DNA from 3 places in the Yimella lutea genome. Region 1 is predicted to be linked to each of the others. Evidence: riboswitches for the same ligand, from Rfam matches in the RefSeq annotation. Region 1 holds a riboswitch; each other region holds the start of a gene.

Region 1 (6,626 bases):
GGCGCAGATCGGTGGCCAGCCGCTCTCGCAGGTCGCGGTCGAGAGCCGACAGCGGCTCGTCCAACAGCAGCAGTCGCGGTCGTGGGGCGAGCGCTCTGGCGAGCGCCACGCGCTGCTGTTGTCCGCCGGAGAGCGTGGTGATCGAGCGCTTCTCGTAGCCGGCGAGTCCGACGAGCTCCAGCAGTTCGGTGATCCGGGCAGTGCGTTCGCGGGACGGAACCCCCTGCCGCCGCAGCGGGTAGGCGATATTGCCGCCGACGTCGAGATGTCCGAACAGTTGCCCGTCCTGGAACATCAACCCGAACCCACGGCGGTGGGTCGGTACGCGCGTGACGTCCTGACCGTCGAAACCGACGGTGCCGGCTTCGAGGTCCTGCAGTCCGGCGATGACCCGGAGCAGGGTGGACTTTCCGCAACCGGACGGTCCGAGGATCGACATCACCTGGCCCATCGCAAGCTCGAGGCAGACGTCGTTCACGGCCATCGTCGTGCCGAAACGGACGCGGACGTCATTCACCACCAGTCCGTCTTGCATGCTCACCAACTTCCCGTCCGACCGCGCAGTCGCTCGACCGCGACCATGATCGTTGCAGTCACACCGGCGAGGATCACGGACGCCGCGAGGGCCATGCCGAAGTGGTCGGCGCCGGGGCGGCCGATCAGCTGGTAGATCACGACCGGCAGAGTCGGATTCTCCGGCCGCGCAAGGAAACTCGTCGCCCCGAACTCACCCAAAGACACGGCGAAGGCGAACCCGGTCGCAGCCAGCAGCGGCTTGGTCAAAACCCGCCGGTCGACGTCCCAGAACACCCTCATCGGGCTGGCACCTAGTGCAGCGGTCGCTTCCCGTTCCCGCGGGTCGACCGAGCGCAGCGCGGGCGCCATCACCCGCACCACCAGCGGCAGAGCGACGAGCGCCTGCGCGATCGGGACGAGGAGCGGCGACGAGCGCAGGTCGAGCGGCGGCTCGTCCAACGCGATCAGGAAGCCGAACCCGACGGTGACCGCGGAAATACCCAGCGGCAGCATGAAGGTGGCGTCCAGCGCCGACAGCAGGCGGCGTCCGCCCGCCGAGGTCGGACGCCGGGTGATCACGAAGCTGACCAGCAGTCCGAGGAGCATCGCGAGCAAGGTGGCGTCGACCGCCACCCGCAACGAGGTCAGCAGCGCATCGAAGACGCTGACCTGCAGGAGCGGCACCGATCCGACCTGTGTGAGTTTGCGGTAATGGCCCAAGCCCCAGCCGTCACCGACCTGCAGCGACCGGGCGACGAGGGTGACGAGCGGCGCCAGCACGAAGATCAACGCGGCGCCGGTGAGCAGTAGGTGAGGCAGATCGCTGCGCCGAACCCGTTGCTGCACAGAGGTGCCCGATCGAAGACGGGTCTCGCCACGGTCGGTGATGCGTTCGGTCAGCAACAGCAGTGCGATCACGACCAGTGCCTGCAGCAGGCTCAGCACCGCGGCGGCGCGCAGGTCGAGGAAGTTCGTGGTCAGCAGGTAGATCTCGGTCTCGACCGTCGAGTAGCGCACCCCGCCGAGCGTCAGCACCACGCCGAAGGACCCGGCACAGAAGAGGAACACCACCATCGCGGCGGAGACGACGGCCGGACGCAACGCCGGCAGAGTGACGGTTCGCAGCACCGTCCACGGACTCGCGCCGAGCGAGGCCGCAGCCTCGGCCTGCCGTGGATCGAGCGACTGCCAGCGTCCGCCGACGGTGCGCACGACCACCGCGATGTTGAAGAACACCAGGGCGGCGAGAATCGCCTGCCACGAGCCGTCCCAACCCAGGAAACCCAAGGGACCGGACGTCGACAGCAGGCTGCGGAACGCGATGCCGACCACGACGGTCGGCAGCACGAAGGGCATCACCAGCAGCCCGCGCACCAGCCCCGTCAGCGGCAGTTTCAGCCGGTAGGTGACGTACGCGATCGGCACGCCGAGCAGCACGGTGATGAGCGTCGCGAGCGAGCTGATCCACACCGTGAACCAGACGACGCGGCGGGTGCGTGGCCGCGTCAGGACGTCACGTACCGCGTCCAAGGACCATTGCCCGTCGAGGTGCAGGCCTCGGGCGACCATCGCCGACACGGGCAGCAGGAAGAACACCGCCAGGAAGGCCAGCGGGATCAGTGCTGCGAGCGCCGGAACGAGCGATCGCCCGAGGCGAGTACGCATCACCCGGAGACGGCGTCCTGCCAGCGGCGCAGCCAGTCGTCCCGGTTCTTCGTGATCTTCGTGGGGTCGACCTGCAACGGCTTGTCCGGCACCTTGACCGCGGTCTGCCAGGCGTCGGGCAGCTTCACCTGGTCATCGACCGGGAAGACGTACATGTTCTTCGGCATCGACGCCTGGAACTTCTTGCCGAGCATGAAGTCGATGAACGCCTTCGCGCCGGGCTCGTTCTTCGCGCCCTTCAGCACGCCGGCGTACTCGACCTGCCGGAAGCAGGAGTCCGTCATGGCGGATGTCGTCGGCTTGCCGTCCTTGATCGTGTCGGCGGGAGAAGTGTTGTACGACAACACGATCGGACGCGTCCCCTTGCCGCCGCCGGCGGTGTAGTCGACGCCCCACGCGTCGCTCCAACCGCTGGTGACCTTCACGCCGTTCGCCTTGAGCTTCTTCCAGTAGTCCTGCCAACCGTCGTCGCCGTACTTCGCGACAGTGGCGAGCAGGAAGGCCATACCGGGCGAGGACGTCGCGGCACCGGGCGTGACGAAGAGGTCCTTGTACTCGGGCTTGGTGAGGTCGTCCAGGCTTTGCGGCTTCGCCTTCTTCTTCGCGGCGAACCAGGCGTCGTCGACGTTGACGCACACGTCACCGAAGTCGATCGGCGCGAGCGAATGCGCGGCTTCGCCGGGCAACGCGTACTTCGATGCGCTCTTCGGGAGCGCCTTCGGTTCGTTGGCGGCGAGCGCACCGGAGCCGACGACCCGGGAAGCGAAGGTGTTGTCGATGCCGAACACGACGTCGCCCGTCGGGTTGCCCTTGGCGAGCACGACCGAGTTGGCGAGCTTGCCCGCGTCCCCGGAGGCGAGCACCTGCAGTTGGTATCCCGTGGTCTTGGTGAACTCGGCCTGCACGTCCTTGGGGATCACGAACGACTCGTGAGTGACGAGCTTGACGGTCGTGACCTTGCCGGACGATGTCGCTGCGGGCTTGTCGTCGCCGGTGGTCGAGCAGCCGGCGATGGCCAGGGCGAGGGTGCCGCAGCACGCGGTGGTGAAGGTTCTCCGGAACAACTGATCCTCCTCGGATGCAAGGAGGGGCTCGACTTCCTACACCGGTACTAACCGGATCAGGTTCGAGGGTCTGCGGCCCGATCGCCGCACTCTCAGCGCACCGTGCGCTCCCCTGTCGTTTCCGTATCGGACGCTACACCGTCTCTCCGGCGTCTTGTCGGCGGCCGTTCCATGCGGCCGGGATCACAGCCCGAATCATCGGGCGCGCAAACGTGCGGGCCGGGCGAAACATGGCAGGCTCTGAACAGACAAATCGACCCGACCGGCCGGTGACGGCCGCTGACTTGGAGGAACTCATGGGCTCTGTGGTGTGGAAGATCGTCTCGGCTGCGGCCGGTGTGGCGGCAACTCAGATCGCCAACAAGGTCACCAACCAGGGTTGGCACGCAGTCACCGGACAGCCGGCGCCGGTCGGCAAGCACGACCCGAACTACTCCGCCAAGGAGACCGCGCTCTTCGTCCTGCTCGCCGCCGCCGTCGCGCAGGGTGTGCGCGCGCTGGGTGAGCGCAAGGCCGCCGACGTCTGGACCAAGACCGCCGGTCACCCGCCGCAGGTCGTCGTCAAGGAGCACCAGAAGGCGCTGGAGAAGGCAACGAAGAAGGCCGCCAAGAAGGCCTGACCATCAGCCTCACGTCCGGCCAACCGGGTCGCTTCTGGCCGCCCGGGCCGCGACGGGTGCCGCCGGCGCGGCCAGTCGTGATCCACGCAGCTTGACATGTGCCTCCCGCCGCGGAATCCCCCGCCCGCAGCGGGAGGCACAGCCATGTGCTCACGCCTGCCACGGAGTCCCGACCCCACGGGACTCGTCGAACACCAGCCAGGTGCGGGTGCCCAGGACGCCCGGGATGGCCTGGATGCGTTCGAGGACGAGCGTGCGCAGCGAGGCATTGTCGGGCGCGTGCACCTGGACGAGGACGTCGAAGTCCGAACCCATGAGCGAGATGGTGTCCAGATAGGGCAACGTCGCGAGTTCGTCGCTGACCCGGCGCCAGGTGTTCTGCTCGATGTTGATCGCCACGTACGCCGTGGTGGTCAGGCCGGCCGCCGCCGGATCGATGGCGATCGTGAAGCCGGTGATCACTCCTCGTTCGCGCAACCGCTCGATGCGCGCGTAGGCCCCGGCCCGACTCAGATGCAGCTTCTCGGCAAGCGCTCGCACGGACAGCCGGGAATCCTCGCGCAACGCCGCCAGGATGCGTCGATCCACCACGTCCAGGGCCGCTGCCGATCGTCCAGCCGTCGGTGCGGAGCGTGCATCACGACTGGACGAATTGATCTCATCTTCGGCATTCATGCGCCGATCATCCACTCCTTTGCGCCGAACTTGAGCCAGTAGGCCCGGATAGCGACGATAGTGTGATGCAGACCACAGTCCATGATCCGGCGATCGAGGACCTCCTGCCCTCCGCCCGACCGGTGCAGCTGATCGACCCGACTGGCGCCGAGGTCACCCAGACCGGCACCCGTCGTCCCTATGTCATGCCGGACGCCGACCGGCTCCAGGACGTCTGGCGGCACATGGTGATCGGACGCCGCTTCGATCTGCAGGCGACCGCTCTGACCAAACAGGGTCGGCTGGCGGTCTATCCGTCCTCGCGTGGTCAGGAGGCCTGCCAGGTCGCTGCGGTCCGTGCGCTCACCGAGCGCGACTGGATGTTCCCGACCTATCGCGAGTCGATGGCTCTGGTGAGCCGCGGCATCGACCCGGTCGAGGTGCTGACCCTGCTGCGCGGCAGCGCGCACTGCGGGTACGAGCCGATGACGCACCGCACGGCCGCCCAGTGCACTCCGCTGGCGACGCAGCTGGTGCACGCGGCCGGCACGGCCTACGGCCTCAAGCGTCGCGGTGAGGACTCCGTCGCGCTCGGCTTCATCGGCGACGGTGCGACCAGCGAGGGCGATTTCCACGAGGCGCTGAACTTCGCGGCGGTCTTCGATGCGCCCGCGATCTTCTTCGTGCAGAACAACAAGTACGCGATCAGCGTCCCGCTCGCCAAGCAGACGAAGGCACCGTCGTTGGCGTACAAGGGAATTGGCTACGGCGTGGCCAGCGAGCAGGTCGACGGCAACGACCCGGCCGCGGTGCTCGCCGTCATGGACGCGGCGCTCGAGCACTGCCGCAGCGGCAAGGGTCCGTTCCTCGTCGAGGCGCACACCTACCGCATGGACGCACACACCAACGCCGACGACGCGACCCGCTACCGCTCCGGCGACGAGGTCTGCGCCTGGCTCGACCGTGACCCGATCGCACGTCTCGAGGCGTACTTGCGTTCACGCGGTCTGCTCAACGACGACCAGGCCAACGCGGTCCGCCAGGAGGCCGAAGCGTTGGCGTCCGACCTGCGAGACCGCATGAACGCCGACCCCGTTGTCGACCCGATGTCCTTGTTCGACAACGTTTTCCAGTCCGCGACGCCTCAGGTTGAGGACGCCCGCGCCATGGTCGTCCGCGAACTGCAGGCCGCCGACGAGGTGACCCGATGACCACCATCGACGCTCCTGTCCGCACCAGCTCGCTGACCTTCGCGAAGGCAATCAACCAGGCGCTGCGCGATGCGATGACCGAGAACGACGACGTCCTGGTCTTCGGTGAGGACGTCGGCACCCTCGGCGGCGTCTTCCGCATCACCGACGGGTTGACCCGCGACTTCGGCGAGGACCGCTGCTTCGACACGCCGTTGGCTGAGTCCGGCATCGTCGGGTTCGCGATCGGCCTGTGTTACAACGGTTTTCGGCCCGTGGTCGAGATGCAGTTCGACGCGTTCGCCTACCCGGCGTTCGAACAGATCGCTTCTCATGTCGCGAAAATGCACAACCGCACCGCCGGCAATGTCACGCTGCCGATGGTCATCCGGGTGCCCTACGCCGGCGGCATCGGTGGGGTGGAGCACCACTGCGACTCCTCCGAGGGCTACTACGCGCACACGCCCGGCCTGAAGGTCTACACCCCGGCCACGCCGCAGGACGCGTACTGGATGCTGCGCGAGGCGATCGCCGATCCCGACCCGGTGATCTTCATGGAGCCGAAGGTCCTCTACTGGAGCAAGGCGGACGTCGACACCGAGACTCCCTCGGCGCCTGTCGGTCAGGCCGCCGTGCGCCGGCCTGGCAAGGAGGTCACCCTGGTGGCCTACGGTCCCTCGCTGCCGGTGTCGCTGAAAGCGGCCGAAGCAGCCGCCGAAGAGGGTTACGACGTCGAGGTCGTCGATCTGCGCAGCATCGTCCCGTTGGACGACAAGTCGGTCATGGAGTCGGTGCGGCGTACCGGACGCTGCGTGGTGGTCAGCGAAGCGCAGGGATTTGCCGGCGTCGCAGGCGAATTGGCCTCTCGGATCGCCGAACGCTGCTTCCACTCCCTGGCCGCCCCGGTGCTGCGGGTC
Region 2 (6,626 bases), 2.8 Mb from region 1:
GAGGCTGCCGGTCTCCGGACACCTCCCGAGGAGGTGGTCCCCGCGGACTCGAAATCGCTGCGCGGCAGCGTTCTTCGTCTGGACCGCGGCGCCGGCGTGGTGATTTCGGCGGACGCGTCGCAGGGCATGAACGGCGGCGCCGCCAAAGTGTGGTGGGTGCGTCCTGGGACCGACCCGTCAACCGTCTTCCGCGAGGTGGCCGCAGCCGGCGAGCGCGCGCGGGTGATGCCTTTCCTGGAGGGTCAGCCCTGCAGCATTCACGGCATCGTCACCGACCGGGGCGTGCTCGTGCTGCGGCCGGTGGAGCTGTGCATGTTGCGCCCAGCGGGCGGGCACCGATTCGTGCAAGCCGGCATTTCCACGTGGTGGGATCCGACCTCGACGCAGCGCGACGAGATGCGCACCGCTGCACGACGCGTCGGTGAGGCGCTTGCCGGAGAACACCGCTACCGCGGCGCGTTCGGCATCGACGGCATCCTCACGGCCGACGGTTTCCGTCCGCATGAGCTCAACCCCCGCTTCTCCGGCGGCATCAACACCATCAACAAGGGCACGGCCGACGTGCCACTCAACCTCCTCGACCAGACCGTCCGCTCCGGCGCGAACCTCGACGTCGAGCTAGACGCCGTCGAGACCGAGCTGCTCGACGCAGCCGACGCGAACCGCGCCGGCTCCGCCTATCTGGCGACGGACGCGGTGACGCCACAGGCGACGACCGCGATGTTCGTGTGCGGCACCCCCGATGATCTACGCCCCTGCGACGACGACGCCACCGCTGTCGGCACCGTCGAGCTCGGACCCGCAGCGATGGGCGCGTTGGTGCGGTTCACTCCCATCGACTTCGCGCACGGCGAGCGGATGACACCGTGGGCCGCAGCCGCACTCGACCTCGCAGATCGGTTGTGGCACACCGGATTCGGCCCGATGGAGCAACCGCGCGAGGTTCGCTGACTCACAATTGCGTTGCCGTTCGGCGCCCGCACCGCGCAGTGCACGGGCCCGCAGTGCACGGGTGATCTTCGCCGACCCCGAGGGCAACGAGAGGATCGCTCCGACCCGACCGTCCGGGCGGTGACCTGCGTCTTCACCCGAGGTACGGCTCGCTCCGCGACCATAACCCTGCGAAGTGCCTTAACCCTGCGAAGTGCCTTGTCGCCCGAGGCTTTTCGCGAGGGCGTCGAGCACGGAAGGGTCCTCGATGGTCGAGGGCACCTGCGCGTCCTGGCCGTCGGCCATCTGGCGCATCGTCTTGCGAAGGATCTTGCCCGACCGGGTCTTGGGCAGTGCGGCGACGACGTCGACCTGCTGCAGGGTGGCGATGGCGCCGACCTCCTCGCGCACCCGCTGTCCGAGCTCGGTGCGCAACTGTGCGAGCCCGGCATCGTCGAGGTTGGCCCACTTGTCGCCGGCCTTCAACACGACCAGCGCCCGCGGCACCTGACCCTTCAACGGATCGGCAACACCGATCACCGCACACTCCGCGACCGCGGGGTGGCCGGCCAGCGCCGCTTCGATGCCGCCGGTGGAGAGCCGGTGCCCGGCCACGTTGAGCACGTCGTCGGTACGGCCGAGCACGAACAGGTAGCCGTCGTCGTCGATGTAGCCGCCGTCGCCGGTGAGGTAGTAGCCCGGGTAGGCCGACAGGTACGACGACTCGTACCGGGCGTCGTCTTGCCAGAGTGTCGGGAGTGTGCCGGGCGGGAGCGGCAGCTTGATGCAGACCGCGCCCTCGGTGCCCGGCGGCACCTGTTCACCCATCGAGTCGAGGATCTGCACGTCGTAGCCGGGGGTCGGCACCGCCGCTGATCCCGGCTTGATCGGCAACTGCTCGAGCCCCATCTGGTTGGACGCGATCGGCCAGCCGGTCTCGGTCTGCCACCAGTTGTCGACCACAGGCACCCTGAGCTTGTCGGTGGCCCACTGCCAGGTGTCGGGGTCGAGACGTTCGCCGGCCATGAAGAGGGTGCGGAACGACGACAGGTCGTGGCCTGCCATCAACGCCGCATCCGGGTCTTCCTTCTTGATCGCCCGGAAGGCGGTCGGCGCGGTGAACAACGCCTTCACGCTGTATTCGGCGATGACCCGCCAGAAGGTCGAAGCGTCTGGTGTACCAACGGGTTTGCCCTCGAACACGATCGTCGTGCAGCCGGCGATGAGGGGTCCGTAGACGATGTAGGAGTGACCGACGACCCAACCCACGTCGGACGCGGTGAACCATACGTCACCCGGTTCCATGCCGTAGACGTTCGTCATCGACCACTGCAGCGCAACCTGGTATCCACCGTGATCGCGCACGATGCCCTTCGGCTTGCCGGTCGTGCCGGAGGTGTACAGCACGTAGAGGGGGTCGGTTGCCGCGACCGTCTCACAGCCCGCCGGCTCGACGGCGCCCGGTTTCATCGCCGTCGCCCAATCGATGTCGCGCTCCCCCGTCTCGGCCTGGAGTTGCGGACGCTGCACCAGCAGTACGCGATCGGGCTTGTGCTCGGCGCGCTCGATCGCCTCATCGACCATCGGCTTGTACGGGATGACGCGGGTCCGCTCCACGCCGCACGACGCGGTGACGACGACCTTGGGCCGCGCGTCGTCGATGCGGGCGGCGAGCTCGGCCGGCGCAAAACCGCCGAACACGACCGAGTGCACCGCACCGATCCGGGCGCAGGCCAGCATCGTGATCACCGCTTCGGGAATCATCGGCAGGTACACGACCACACGATCGCCCTTGCCCACACCGAGCGCCTTCAGCACCCCGGCCGCCCGCCCGACCAGATCGAGCAGCTCGGCGTAGCTGTAGCTGCACCGGCCCTCGGTGACCGGGCTGTCGTAGATCAACGCCGTCTGGTCGGCCCGGCCCTCGATCACGTGGCGATCGAGCGCGTTGTAACAGATGTTGGTCTGCGCGCCGGGGTACCACCGGTAGAACGGAGGGTTCGTGTCGTCGAGCGCCTGGGTCGGCTTCTTGAACCAGTGCACTGCCGATGCCGCGTCCAGCCAGAAGCCCTCGGGGTCGGCCATGCTGCGCTGATACTCGTCGCTGTAAGCACCCATGGCGCGAGTGTGTCATCGGCCACACTCCGGCCGCTGCGACTCGCGCCGGACGGCCTGAATCGGTCGCTCAGCGGCGGTCACCACCATCGGTGGAAGTGGTGCACCGGCCCGTGACCGGCGCCGATCTCGAGCGAGTCGGCCGCGCGCAGCGCGTCGGTCAGCCAGCCCTTTGCGTCGGTCACAGTGGTGTGCCAGTCGGGCCGCTGCGGACGCAGGGCGACCAGTGCGGACGACAAGCTGCAGCCCGTGCCGTGCGTGTTGGACGTGGGGATGCGCGGGGCTGCGAACCGTTCGAAGCCGTGTGCGTCGACCCACAGGTCGACCGCGTCGCCGTCGAGGTGGCCCCCCTTGATGAGCACCGCGGGCGCACCGAGGTCGAGCAGGCTCCTGGCTTGATCGCGCATCCCCCGCTCGTCGGTCGCAACAGGGGTGGCGGTCAATGCGGCGGCCTCCGACAGGTTCGGTGTCACGACGCTGACAACGGACAGCAGGTCACGTAGGGCAGACGTCACCGACGCGTCACCGAAGCGGTCTCCGGAGGTTGCGACCAGCACCGGATCGAGCACGATCGGCACCCCGCGATCACGCATGTGCAGGAGCGTCGGGCGGATCACCTCAGCGACCCCCGCTGAGCCCAGAACACCGATCTTCACACCGTCGACACGCACGTCACTCGTCACTGAATCAAGCTGTGCCGCAACGAATTCCGAATCGATTGGTAACACCTTCTGCACACCGATCGTGTTCTGCGCAGTCAGTGCCGTGAGAACGCTCATGCCGTACGCACCGAGTGCGCCGAAGGTCTTCAGATCTGCCTGAATTCCCGCACCTCCACTCGGGTCACTGCCGGCGATCGAGACGACGGCTGGCGGACGGACCATGTGCGACACCGTAAGTGACATGGGTTACGGTGGCGACACCCACACGGGAGCCCTCGGCAGAGGGCTGAGATCGAGCTGACGCCGCTCGGACCGTCCGAACCTGCCCGGGTCATTCCGGCGAAGGAAGTGAGGAGATCTCGATGTCCGAGATTCATCCCAAGCACCGCCTCCACCACCTCGTCGACGGCGACATCTGCGTGCCCGTCACCGCGATCAGCCTCGACGAATCCCCCGACGGCACAACGAATCCCGATGTGCATGTCTACCGCACCGCGGGCCCCGGCAGCGATCCTGCCGTCGGCCTACCCGCCACTCGTTCCGGCTGGATCCAAAGCCGCGACGATGTCGAGACCTACGAGGGTCGCGAACGCACCCTGCAGGACGACGGACGCTCCGCCGTCCGTCGCGGCAAAGCTTCCGACGAATGGCGCGGTGAGCGACGAAATCCGTTGCGCGCCAAGCCTGGTCGCACCGTCACCCAGATGCACTACGCGCGTCAGGGCAAAGTGACGGCCGAGATGCGCTACGTCGCGCTGCGCGAGAACGTCGACGTCTCAGTCGTTCGCGAGGAGTTGGCGGCGGGTCGCGCGATCATCCCGTCCAACATCAATCATCCGGAGTCGGAGCCGATGATCATCGGCCGCCGGTTCCTCACCAAGGTGAACGCGAACATCGGCAACTCGGCGGTCACCTCCTCCATCGAGGAAGAGGTCTCCAAGCTCAGCGGGGCGACGCGCTGGGGCGCCGACACGGTCATGGACCTGTCGACCGGCGACGACATCCACACCACCCGCGAGTGGATCGTCCGCAACTCCCCCGTGCCGATCGGCACGGTGCCGATCTACCAGGCCCTGGAGAAGGTCGACGGGCGCGCCGAGGCCCTCACCTGGGAGATCTTCCGCGACACCGTGATCGAGCAGGCCGAACAGGGGGTCGACTACATGACGATCCACGCCGGGGTGCTCCTGCGGTACGTCCCGCTCACCGCCGAACGCGTGACCGGAATCGTCAGTCGTGGCGGGTCGATCATGGCCGGCTGGTGCCTGGCACACCACGAGGAGTCGTTCCTCTACACCCACTTCGACGAGCTGTGCGAGATCTTCGCCCAGTACGACATCGCATTCAGCCTCGGCGACGGACTGCGTCCCGGATCGGTCGCCGATGCGAACGACGAGGCCCAGTTTTCCGAACTGCGCACCCTGGCCGAACTCACCGAGCGCGCCTGGGAGTACGACGTGCAGGTGATGGTCGAGGGCCCGGGACACGTGCCCCTGCACCTCGTGCCGGAAAACGTTGAACTGCAACAGGACTGGTGCCACGGAGCGCCGTTCTACACGCTCGGTCCGCTGGTCACCGACATCGCGCCGGGGTACGACCACATCACCTCCGCGATCGGTGCCGCAGTCATCGCCCAGCACGGCACGGCGATGCTGTGCTACGTCACCCCCAAGGAGCACCTGGGCTTGCCCAACCGAGATGACGTGAAGACCGGGGTCATCACCTACAAGATCGCGGCGCACGCGGCCGATGTCGCCAAGGGACACCCCGGAGCGCGCGTGCGCGACGACGCCTTGTCGAAGGCACGCTTCGAGTTCCGCTGGCACGACCAGTTCGCGCTCTCGCTCGACCCCGACACAGCGATCGCCTTCCATGACCAGACGCTGCCGGCCGAAGGCGCCAAGACGGCGCACTTCTGCTCGATGTGCGGACCGAAGTTCTGCTCGATGCGGATCAGCCAGGACATCCGGGATCAACACAAGTCGGCAATGGCTGGGATGCGGGAGAAGTCGCGCGAGTTCATCGAGCTCGGCGCCAGCGTCTACGTCGACGCGGCCCAGTGAGCGCAGCGGCCACCGACCGCGAACACACCGACACCCTCTCCCCGCAGGGCCGCGCCGCCCTGCGGGGCGGAGTGGCCGGCAATTTCGTGGATCAGGTCCACATCTTCCTGCCCCTCGTCGCGCTGGCCCCTGCCCTTCCGGCCATCACCGGCCCGCACGGTGGCACTGCCGGCGCGACGATCGTCGTGATGGCGATGCTGCTGGGACGACCCGTGGGTGGCGTCGTCTTCGGCCGGCTCAGCGACCGGTTCGGACGTACCCGAACCGCGACCGTGGCGATCGGTGGAACCGCCACGTGCACCCTCGGTATCGCGGTGACCCCCACCCATGAGGTCATCGGCGCGGCGGCGATCTGGTGGATCCTGGCGATGCGCTTCCTGGGTGGCGTGTTCATCGCCGGTGAGTACTCGGCCGCCATCCCGCTGGCGATGGAATGGTCGCGTCCGCGCCTGCGCGGTCTCTACTCAGGGCTGATCATGTCGATGGCACCGTGGGCGCAGGCGACGATCGCCTTCACCACCTGGGCGCTGCTGTCGCTGCTTGATCCCGGCGCCTACGAAACCTGGGGTTGGCGGGTACCCTTCGTCGCCGGCGGCGTTGCCTCCCTGACTCTGCTGCACTTCTACCGACGCCAGGTCGCCGACCGCGCAACAGCGGCCGCAAGCTCACGAATCGGGTTGCGGGACTTGTTCACCGGACAGCACCGCCGCTCGTTCTGGCAACTGTTCGGGCTGATGACCGGCCTGTGGATCATGACCAACCTGGTCGTGATCGCGTTGCCGGACGAGCTGCGTCGCAGCGTCGGCCTGGACACCACGACCGCGGCCTGGACCATGGGCGCGGCCGCCGTCGCCCA
Region 3 (6,626 bases), 280 kb from region 1:
CCGCCGGGAGTTCCGGCGCGGCCCGGACGTCGTGCTCACTCCGGTGCTCACGGCGCCCACTCCCGAGTTGGGTTTCCTCGGTCCGGACGTCGACCCATCGGTGCACTTCGATCGTCTGCTTGACCTCGTCGGATTCACCCCACTCGCCAATGCGTCTGGAGCTCCTGCAATTTCGTTGCCGGCGGGGGTCGACGACCGGGGTTTGCCGGTGGGCGCGATGCTGTCGGCCACCCACGGCGCCGAGCGGTTGCTGCTCGAGCTCGCACTGCAGGTGGAGCAGGCGCATCCTTTCGAGCGGATCCAGGATGCATTCCCGGGCGCCGAGCAGTAGCCGGGGCCGGCGCGCCGGTGCGGCACTGTGCAGCGACCGGTAGAACTGTCTGCGTGACCGTGTTGATTCTTGGCGGGACGGCCGAGGCGAGAGCGCTCGCCGACGGCCTGGTGGCCGCCGGCGTGCCGCTGATCTCCTCGCTCGCCGGACGCGTCCAGCACCCGCGCCTGCCGGCCGGACCGGTGCGTTCGGGCGGGTTCGGCGGGGCCGAAGGACTCGCCCGTTACCTGCAGACGGAGCAGATCGAGTTGCTCGTCGATGCCACCCATCCCTACGCCACGGCGATGACGGCCAATGCGGCGCAGGCGTCGCGGCTCGCCGACGTGCCGGCGGTGCGGTTGGCGCGGCCCGGGTGGGCGCACCACCCTGACGCCGACTCGTGGACGTGGGTCGACGACCACCAGGAGGCGTTGCAGGCAGCCGAGGACCACCTGCGGCACACCGGCGGCGTGCCGTTCCTCAGCACCGGTCGGCAGACCTTGCCGCACTACGCCGCTTGGCGTGAGATGCCGGTGCTGGTGCGGGTGGTCGAGCCGCTCGACGACGCGCCGCCGGCATGGACGGTCGTGCTCGATCGTGGCCCCTACACGCTCGAATCGGAGCGAGAACTCTTGCAGCGCAACAACATCGGCGTGCTGCTCAGCAAGGACTCCGGCGGTGCCTACACCGCCGCCAAACTCACCGCGGCCGGCGAACTCGGCGTGCGGGTGGTCGTCGTCCGCCGCCCGGACGTGCCGTCGGGGCTGGTCGAGGAGCCGAGCGTCGAGGCCGTGCTAGGGCGGATCGTCGCCGGACGCTCAGCCACGGACTGATCATCATCGAGCAACAGCGGTGCAATGCGCGTGGCCTTGCTCGGATTGTGTCGTGTGCTCTTTTTGCAACGATGGTGGCGCCCGGTCGTTCTAGGGAGTTCCAACGTGGAGGTCCACGCGAGCGAGGAACTTGAACGGCGGCCCGAAACCTGTCCTAGCCGAAGCCGCTGCTGCTGTACTTTCCTTCGGGATCGGTCTCTTGTTCGAGGGGGCCGGGAGGACTTCCTTTCTTTGTGGAGTCTCTCTCGGAAGAGGAGAAGGAGAAGTATCGGCAGCGCGCCCGGATCGGTGGGTAGGGCTACTCGCAAACTCACGGATCAACGAGCGCAGCCCGGCGCTGGCTCCGGCTCCGGCTCCGGCTCCGGCTCCGGCTCCGATGAGCTGTAGCTGGAATGTGGCAAATGGGTCGCTCGAGCCCGGCGTAAAGGTAGGACGCTACTTGGCGAACTCGACGCTACGCCACTGCTGGTGAGGTCGTCGACCAACTGCTCACGGTCGACGAGCGAGTGAGCCGCTGCATCGACGCGACCAGCATCGTGTCGCCGCGTCGCAAATATCGCAGTGCAGTGGCGAGCCGTCCCGGCCTTCCCTGTTCTCGCCGGACACATGGCCGGTGAACAGTTCCCCGACCATTCCAATCGCGCTCAGTTGACGGTCGAGGTTCTGTGACGTCGACGAGATGCGGGCATATCCGAGGACCTGTCCAAGCACATCTAGACCCTAGACGGAAAGTGTCCGGAAAAGCTGATCGGATCCCATTCGGACGCGTCGTTCCGGGGTGCTGTGACTTCGTTGTCAGTTTTCGAAGTCCACTGCACGAGTGTCCGAAGTCGACTGCACATTTTAAGGTTGCGCAGCCGTTGTCTGGTGAGGCGCCATGGTGAGGGCTGCGGCGGCCAAGGAACGCCGTAGCGCAGCCGGGCACTGGTGACAGCACGCCCGGACGGTCCGAGGCGCGACCCTTTTGCGATCGCTGAAGCGAGGGCACGGTGCTGGGAACGGTGCGGATGTTAAGCTGGTGAATGACGCGGGGTGCCGTGCTGGTACGGCTGAGATCACACCCGTTGAACCTGATCTAGTTCGTACTAGCGAAGGGAACGTCGCCGATGTCGGCACCTTCTTCCGTCCCTACTGTCCCACTCGATGCTGCCGCTGTGGGCGAGGCCTTGGCTGCGATGCGCGGGCATGCCCCGCTGGTGCAGTGCCTGACCAACGTCGTCGTCGCTCAGTGGACAGCGAACGTCCTGCTCGCGGTCGGCGCCAGTCCGTCGATGGTGGACAACCCGGAGGAAGCCGGGCCGTTCGCCGCCGTCGCCGACGGGGTCCTGGTCAACCTCGGCACGCCCCAAGAGGCGACGGTGGCTGCGATGCACGGCGCGGTCAGTGCCGCCGCGGCGGCCGGCACCCCGTGGGTGCTCGACCCGGTCGGGGTGGGTGGGCTCGCCTGGCGCAGCCGGGTTGTCGTCGACCTGCTCGCCCACGCCTCCCCGGCACTCGTCCGTGGCAACCCCTCAGAGATTCTCGCTTTCGCCGGTGGGGGCAGCGGTGGGCGGGGTCCGGAGAGCGTCGACGCCGCCGAGGATGCCCTCGACGCCGGCCGGGCGCTGGCCCGGGAGCACGGCACCATCGTCGCGGTCTCCGGGGAGGTCGACCACCTCACCGACGGCACCCGGCTGGTGCGGGTGGCCAACGGCCATCGATGGTTGACCCAGGTCACTGGCGGTGGGTGCGCGCTGGGCGCGCTCATGGCTGCCTTCGCCGCCACCACCGACGACCCGCTCCTGGCCGCCACGGCCGCGACCGCGACGTACACCGTGGCCGCCGAGGTCGCGGCCGAGCGTGCCGCCGGGCCGGGGAGCTTCGCCGTTGCGCTGCTGGACTCTCTCGCCACCCTCAACCCGCAGGAGCTGACCGAGAAGGTGGTGCTCCGGTGACCCGCCGACCGGTGAACCTCAGCCTCTACCTGGTCACCGACACCGGTTTGTGCGGCCCACGGGGGGTGCCCGCGACCGTGCAGGCTGCGGTCGCGGGCGGAGTCACCGTGGTGCAGTTGCGTGACCCGGGCGCCACCGACGCCCACTTCGTCGCCCTCGGCGTGGCGGTCCGCGAGGTGCTGGCGGGGACCGGGGTGCCGCTGATTATCGATGACCGGGTCCACCTCGTTCAGGACATCGGCGCCGACGGCGTCCACGTCGGTCAGCGCGACATGCCGCCTGCTCAGGCCCGGCAGTTGCTCGGGCCGGACGCCATGGTCGGGCTGTCGGTCAGCACGATCGAGCAGGTTCGCACAGCACGCGGGCTCGGTGACGGCGTCTTGGACTACCTCGGCGTTGGACCGGTGTGGCCGACGGCGACCAAGCCTGACCACGGCACTCCGATCGGCCCGGGCGGGGTGGCTGCGGTGGCCGCCGCGAGCCCGTGGCCGGTCGTCGCCATCGGCGGCATCACCACGAAACGCACCGGCATGCTGCGCCACAGCGGCGCCGCCGGCGTGGCGGTCGTCTCGACGGTGTGCGCCGCGGAGGAACCAGCCGTGGCGGCCGCGAGCCTGCGGGCCGCGTGGGACGGGCAACCGTGAACCCCCGCCCACCGATCGCGCTGACGATCGCCGGCTCCGATCCCTCCGGCGGGGCCGGTATTCAAGGCGACCTCAAGACCTTCTCCGCACTGGGTACCTACGGCACCGCGGTGCTCACCTCACTGACCGCCCAGTCCACCCAGGGAGTCACCGGTGTCCACGTCGTCCCCGCGGACTTCGTCCGCGCCCAGCTGGACACCCTCGTAGACGACGTGGCGGTTGACGCCGCCAAGATCGGGATGCTCGCCTCCGCGGCCACCATCGAGACCGTCCTCGCCTTCCTCGACAAGCGCTCCGACGCGGTGCCGGTTGTGGTCCTCGACCCCGTCATGGTGTCCACCGCCGGTTCCCGGCTGCTGGCCGAGGACGCCGTCGAGCCGATGCGCCAACTCCTGCCGTACGTCTCCCTCATCACGCCGAACGTCCCCGAGGCCGCCGTGCTGCTCGACGCCGACCCCGCCGAAGACCTCGACACCATGCGCGCCCAGGCCATCGCGCTCCGGGAGCTGGGCGCCGCGCGGGTGCTGGTCAAGGGGGGCCACCTCGGCGGCGACGCACACGCCACCGACCTGTGGCTCGACGACGCGGGCGAGCAGCTGCTGACCGGCCCGCGGGTAGCCACGGTCAACACCCACGGCACCGGGTGCGCCCTGTCCTCCGCGATCGCCGCACTCGCCCCGCGCACCGGGTCCCTGCTAGAGGCCACCCGCCAGGCCAAGACTTGGCTCACCGGCACCCTGCGGGCCGCCGACGCGCTCCACATCGGCCACGGACCCGGCCCCGTGCACCACTGCCACGACATCTGGAAAGACGAGAACGACTGGAAGGACAGCGACCGATGACCAGCCCACACACCTCCATGCCCGAGACGATTCGCGACCACGACGACACTGGCGTGTTCAGCACCGTGGCGTGGCATCGCACGGCCAGGGTCCGCGAGGCGATCGACGCGCTGCCCTTGTTGCACCAGCTGAGCGACGCGACCCTGGCGGAAGAGACGTTCCGGCACTACCTCGCCCAGGACGCGCTCTACCTGGCCGACTACGGCCGGGTCCTGGCCGCGGCCGCCGCTCAGGCCCAGGCGTCGGAGGAAATGGCATTCTGGGCGCAGGCCGCGCGGGAGGTGGTCGAGGTCGAGCGGCAGCTGCACGCCACCCACGTCACCGACCTCACCGCCGCCGAGCCCTCACCGACCACGGTTGCCTACACCTCCTACCTGCTGAGCCTCGCGACAGCGGGAAACTACCCGGTCCTCGCGGCCGGCATCCTGCCGTGCTTCTGGGTCTACGACGACGTCGGCACCCGTTTGAAGGCCGCCGTCGGTGACCTGAGCACGCACCCGTACGGGGACTGGATCGCCACCTACGGCGATCCAGACTTCACCGCCGCCACTGACACCGCCCGGGACATCGTGGACCACCTCGCCGACCAGGCCAGCCCCGGCACACTGGCGCGCATGCACACCGCGTTCCACCGCGCCACCCAGTACGAGTGGATGTTCTGGGACGCCGCCCACCGGCAGGAGACCTGGCCCATCTGAGGTCATTGGTCGGTGCGCCCTTGGGCGCGCGCTCATCATGATCTTTCGAGAGCTGGTCGCCGCCCTGGAGACTCCTACCGTCCGGTGGTGTTGCTCGGACGGTGGGAGACCGGACCCGGGGTTGATCAAGGTAAACGGCGCGCTCAGGCCGGTGCTCCGCACGAGAAGCGCCAGCGCTTTTGACACCATGCGCCCCGAAGGGGATGCGTCCTATCAGTCGATGAGTCCTGTGTCGCCTGAGAGGGCGTCGGTGAGCCACCGCGGGTGCATGGGGAGCAACGGTGCCGGAAGCTCATCCGGGGAGAAGAAACCCGCCTGTGAGGTCTCCACACCATCAGGGTGCATCTGACCGCCGCGCGGGAGGCAGGCGAAGGTGGTGGTGACGAACTGGGTCACTCTCCCGTCGGGATAGGCGAAAACCTGCGAGGCGGGGTCCGAGTACACCCCCACCAGCCGCTGCACTTGCACCTGCAAGCCGGTCTCTTCGGCGACCTCCCGCACCGCCGCCTGGGCGGCAGTCTCGCCCACCTCGACGTGTCCCGAAGGCAGTCCCCACAGCCCGTTGTCCAGCCTGCGCCCCAGTAGCACGCGCCCGGCCTCGTCGAAGACCACCGCGGCCACACCCGCCCGCACCTCGTCCGGCCACGGGTACGGCGACGGGCGCATCGGGCCGATGTCAAGGGCCGGATCAAACAGCCCGGCCAGGCCCGTGACCGTGGCCTCCGCAACGGTGGGATCACACTGCCGACGGCCGCTGCTCGGCGTCGCGGGAGCGACGAGGATCGCCGGCAGGCCCGCGCAGTGCGCCCCGACGACGTCCGTAGCCGGGGTGTCCCCCACGACCACCACTCTCGTCGTAGCAGGGAGCCCGCGCTGGGCCAGGCGGAACATCTCCGGTCCCGGCTTGCCCACCACGACCGGTCGGCGCCCACTGGCGGTCTGGATCGCTGCGACGACCGCGCCGGTGGCCGGCCACGGGCCGCTCGCTGTGGGGAACGTGGCGTCCACGTTCGTGGCCACGAACGGCACGCTGGTACGCAGGAGGGCGGTGGCCTGGGCGAGGTCCCGGTAGGTCACCGTCTCGTCGCAACCGACCACCACCGCCTCGGCCCCAGACCCCTCCACGGATTCCACGCCTTGGGCCGCGAGTTCGCCGCGGAGGCCATCACTGCCCACCACATAGGCGCGGGTAATGCCCTGCTGGCGCAGCCAGCACGCCGTAGCCCACCCGGAAGATACGATCTCCTCGACGGTGGCCCTCACGCCCAGGCGGCCCAGACGGTGGACGACGTCTTTGCGGGACGGGCGGGGATCGTTGGTCACGAACCGGACCACCCGGCCCCGACTCCGCAGGCTGGCCAAGGC

Evidence for each region. Region 1 has a riboswitch for thiamine pyrophosphate ahead of FB459_RS00350 (thiamine ABC transporter substrate-binding protein). Riboswitches for the same ligand answer to the same signal wherever they lie in the genome.
Region 2: linked by a shared signal. The riboswitch ahead of thiC (phosphomethylpyrimidine synthase ThiC) and the one ahead of FB459_RS00350 (thiamine ABC transporter substrate-binding protein) in region 1 are both predicted to bind thiamine pyrophosphate.
Region 3: linked by a shared signal. The riboswitch ahead of thiM (hydroxyethylthiazole kinase) and the one ahead of FB459_RS00350 (thiamine ABC transporter substrate-binding protein) in region 1 are both predicted to bind thiamine pyrophosphate.

Annotation. Positions count from the first base shown of each region.
Region 1 is NZ_VFMO01000001.1:71,019-77,644, forward strand. It holds gene FB459_RS00340 (ABC transporter ATP-binding protein) at 1-535, opposite strand, end outside; gene FB459_RS00345 (ABC transporter permease) at 538-2,181, opposite strand; gene FB459_RS00350 (thiamine ABC transporter substrate-binding protein) at 2,181-3,245, opposite strand; TPP riboswitch at 3,262-3,369, opposite strand; gene FB459_RS00355 (DUF4235 domain-containing protein) at 3,542-3,865, shown strand; gene FB459_RS00360 (Lrp/AsnC family transcriptional regulator) at 4,016-4,540, opposite strand; gene FB459_RS00365 (thiamine pyrophosphate-dependent dehydrogenase E1 component subunit alpha) at 4,606-5,730, shown strand; gene FB459_RS00370 (alpha-ketoacid dehydrogenase subunit beta) at 5,727-6,626, shown strand, end outside.
Region 2 is NZ_VFMO01000001.1:2,876,349-2,882,974, forward strand. It holds gene FB459_RS13835 (ATP-grasp domain-containing protein) at 1-951, shown strand, start outside; gene FB459_RS13840 (acetate--CoA ligase) at 1,132-3,048, opposite strand; gene thiD (bifunctional hydroxymethylpyrimidine kinase/phosphomethylpyrimidine kinase) at 3,126-3,929, opposite strand; TPP riboswitch at 3,963-4,072, shown strand; gene thiC (phosphomethylpyrimidine synthase ThiC) at 4,070-5,770, shown strand; gene FB459_RS13855 (MFS transporter) at 5,767-6,626, shown strand, end outside.
Region 3 is NZ_VFMO01000001.1:349,547-356,172, reverse strand. It holds gene FB459_RS01650 (amidase) at 1-331, shown strand, start outside; gene FB459_RS01645 (cobalt-precorrin-6A reductase) at 385-1,143, shown strand; TPP riboswitch at 2,162-2,258, shown strand; gene thiM (hydroxyethylthiazole kinase) at 2,250-3,077, shown strand; gene thiE (thiamine phosphate synthase) at 3,074-3,721, shown strand; gene thiD (bifunctional hydroxymethylpyrimidine kinase/phosphomethylpyrimidine kinase) at 3,718-4,563, shown strand; gene FB459_RS01625 (TenA family protein) at 4,560-5,261, shown strand; gene FB459_RS01620 (HAD-IIA family hydrolase) at 5,475-6,626, opposite strand, start outside.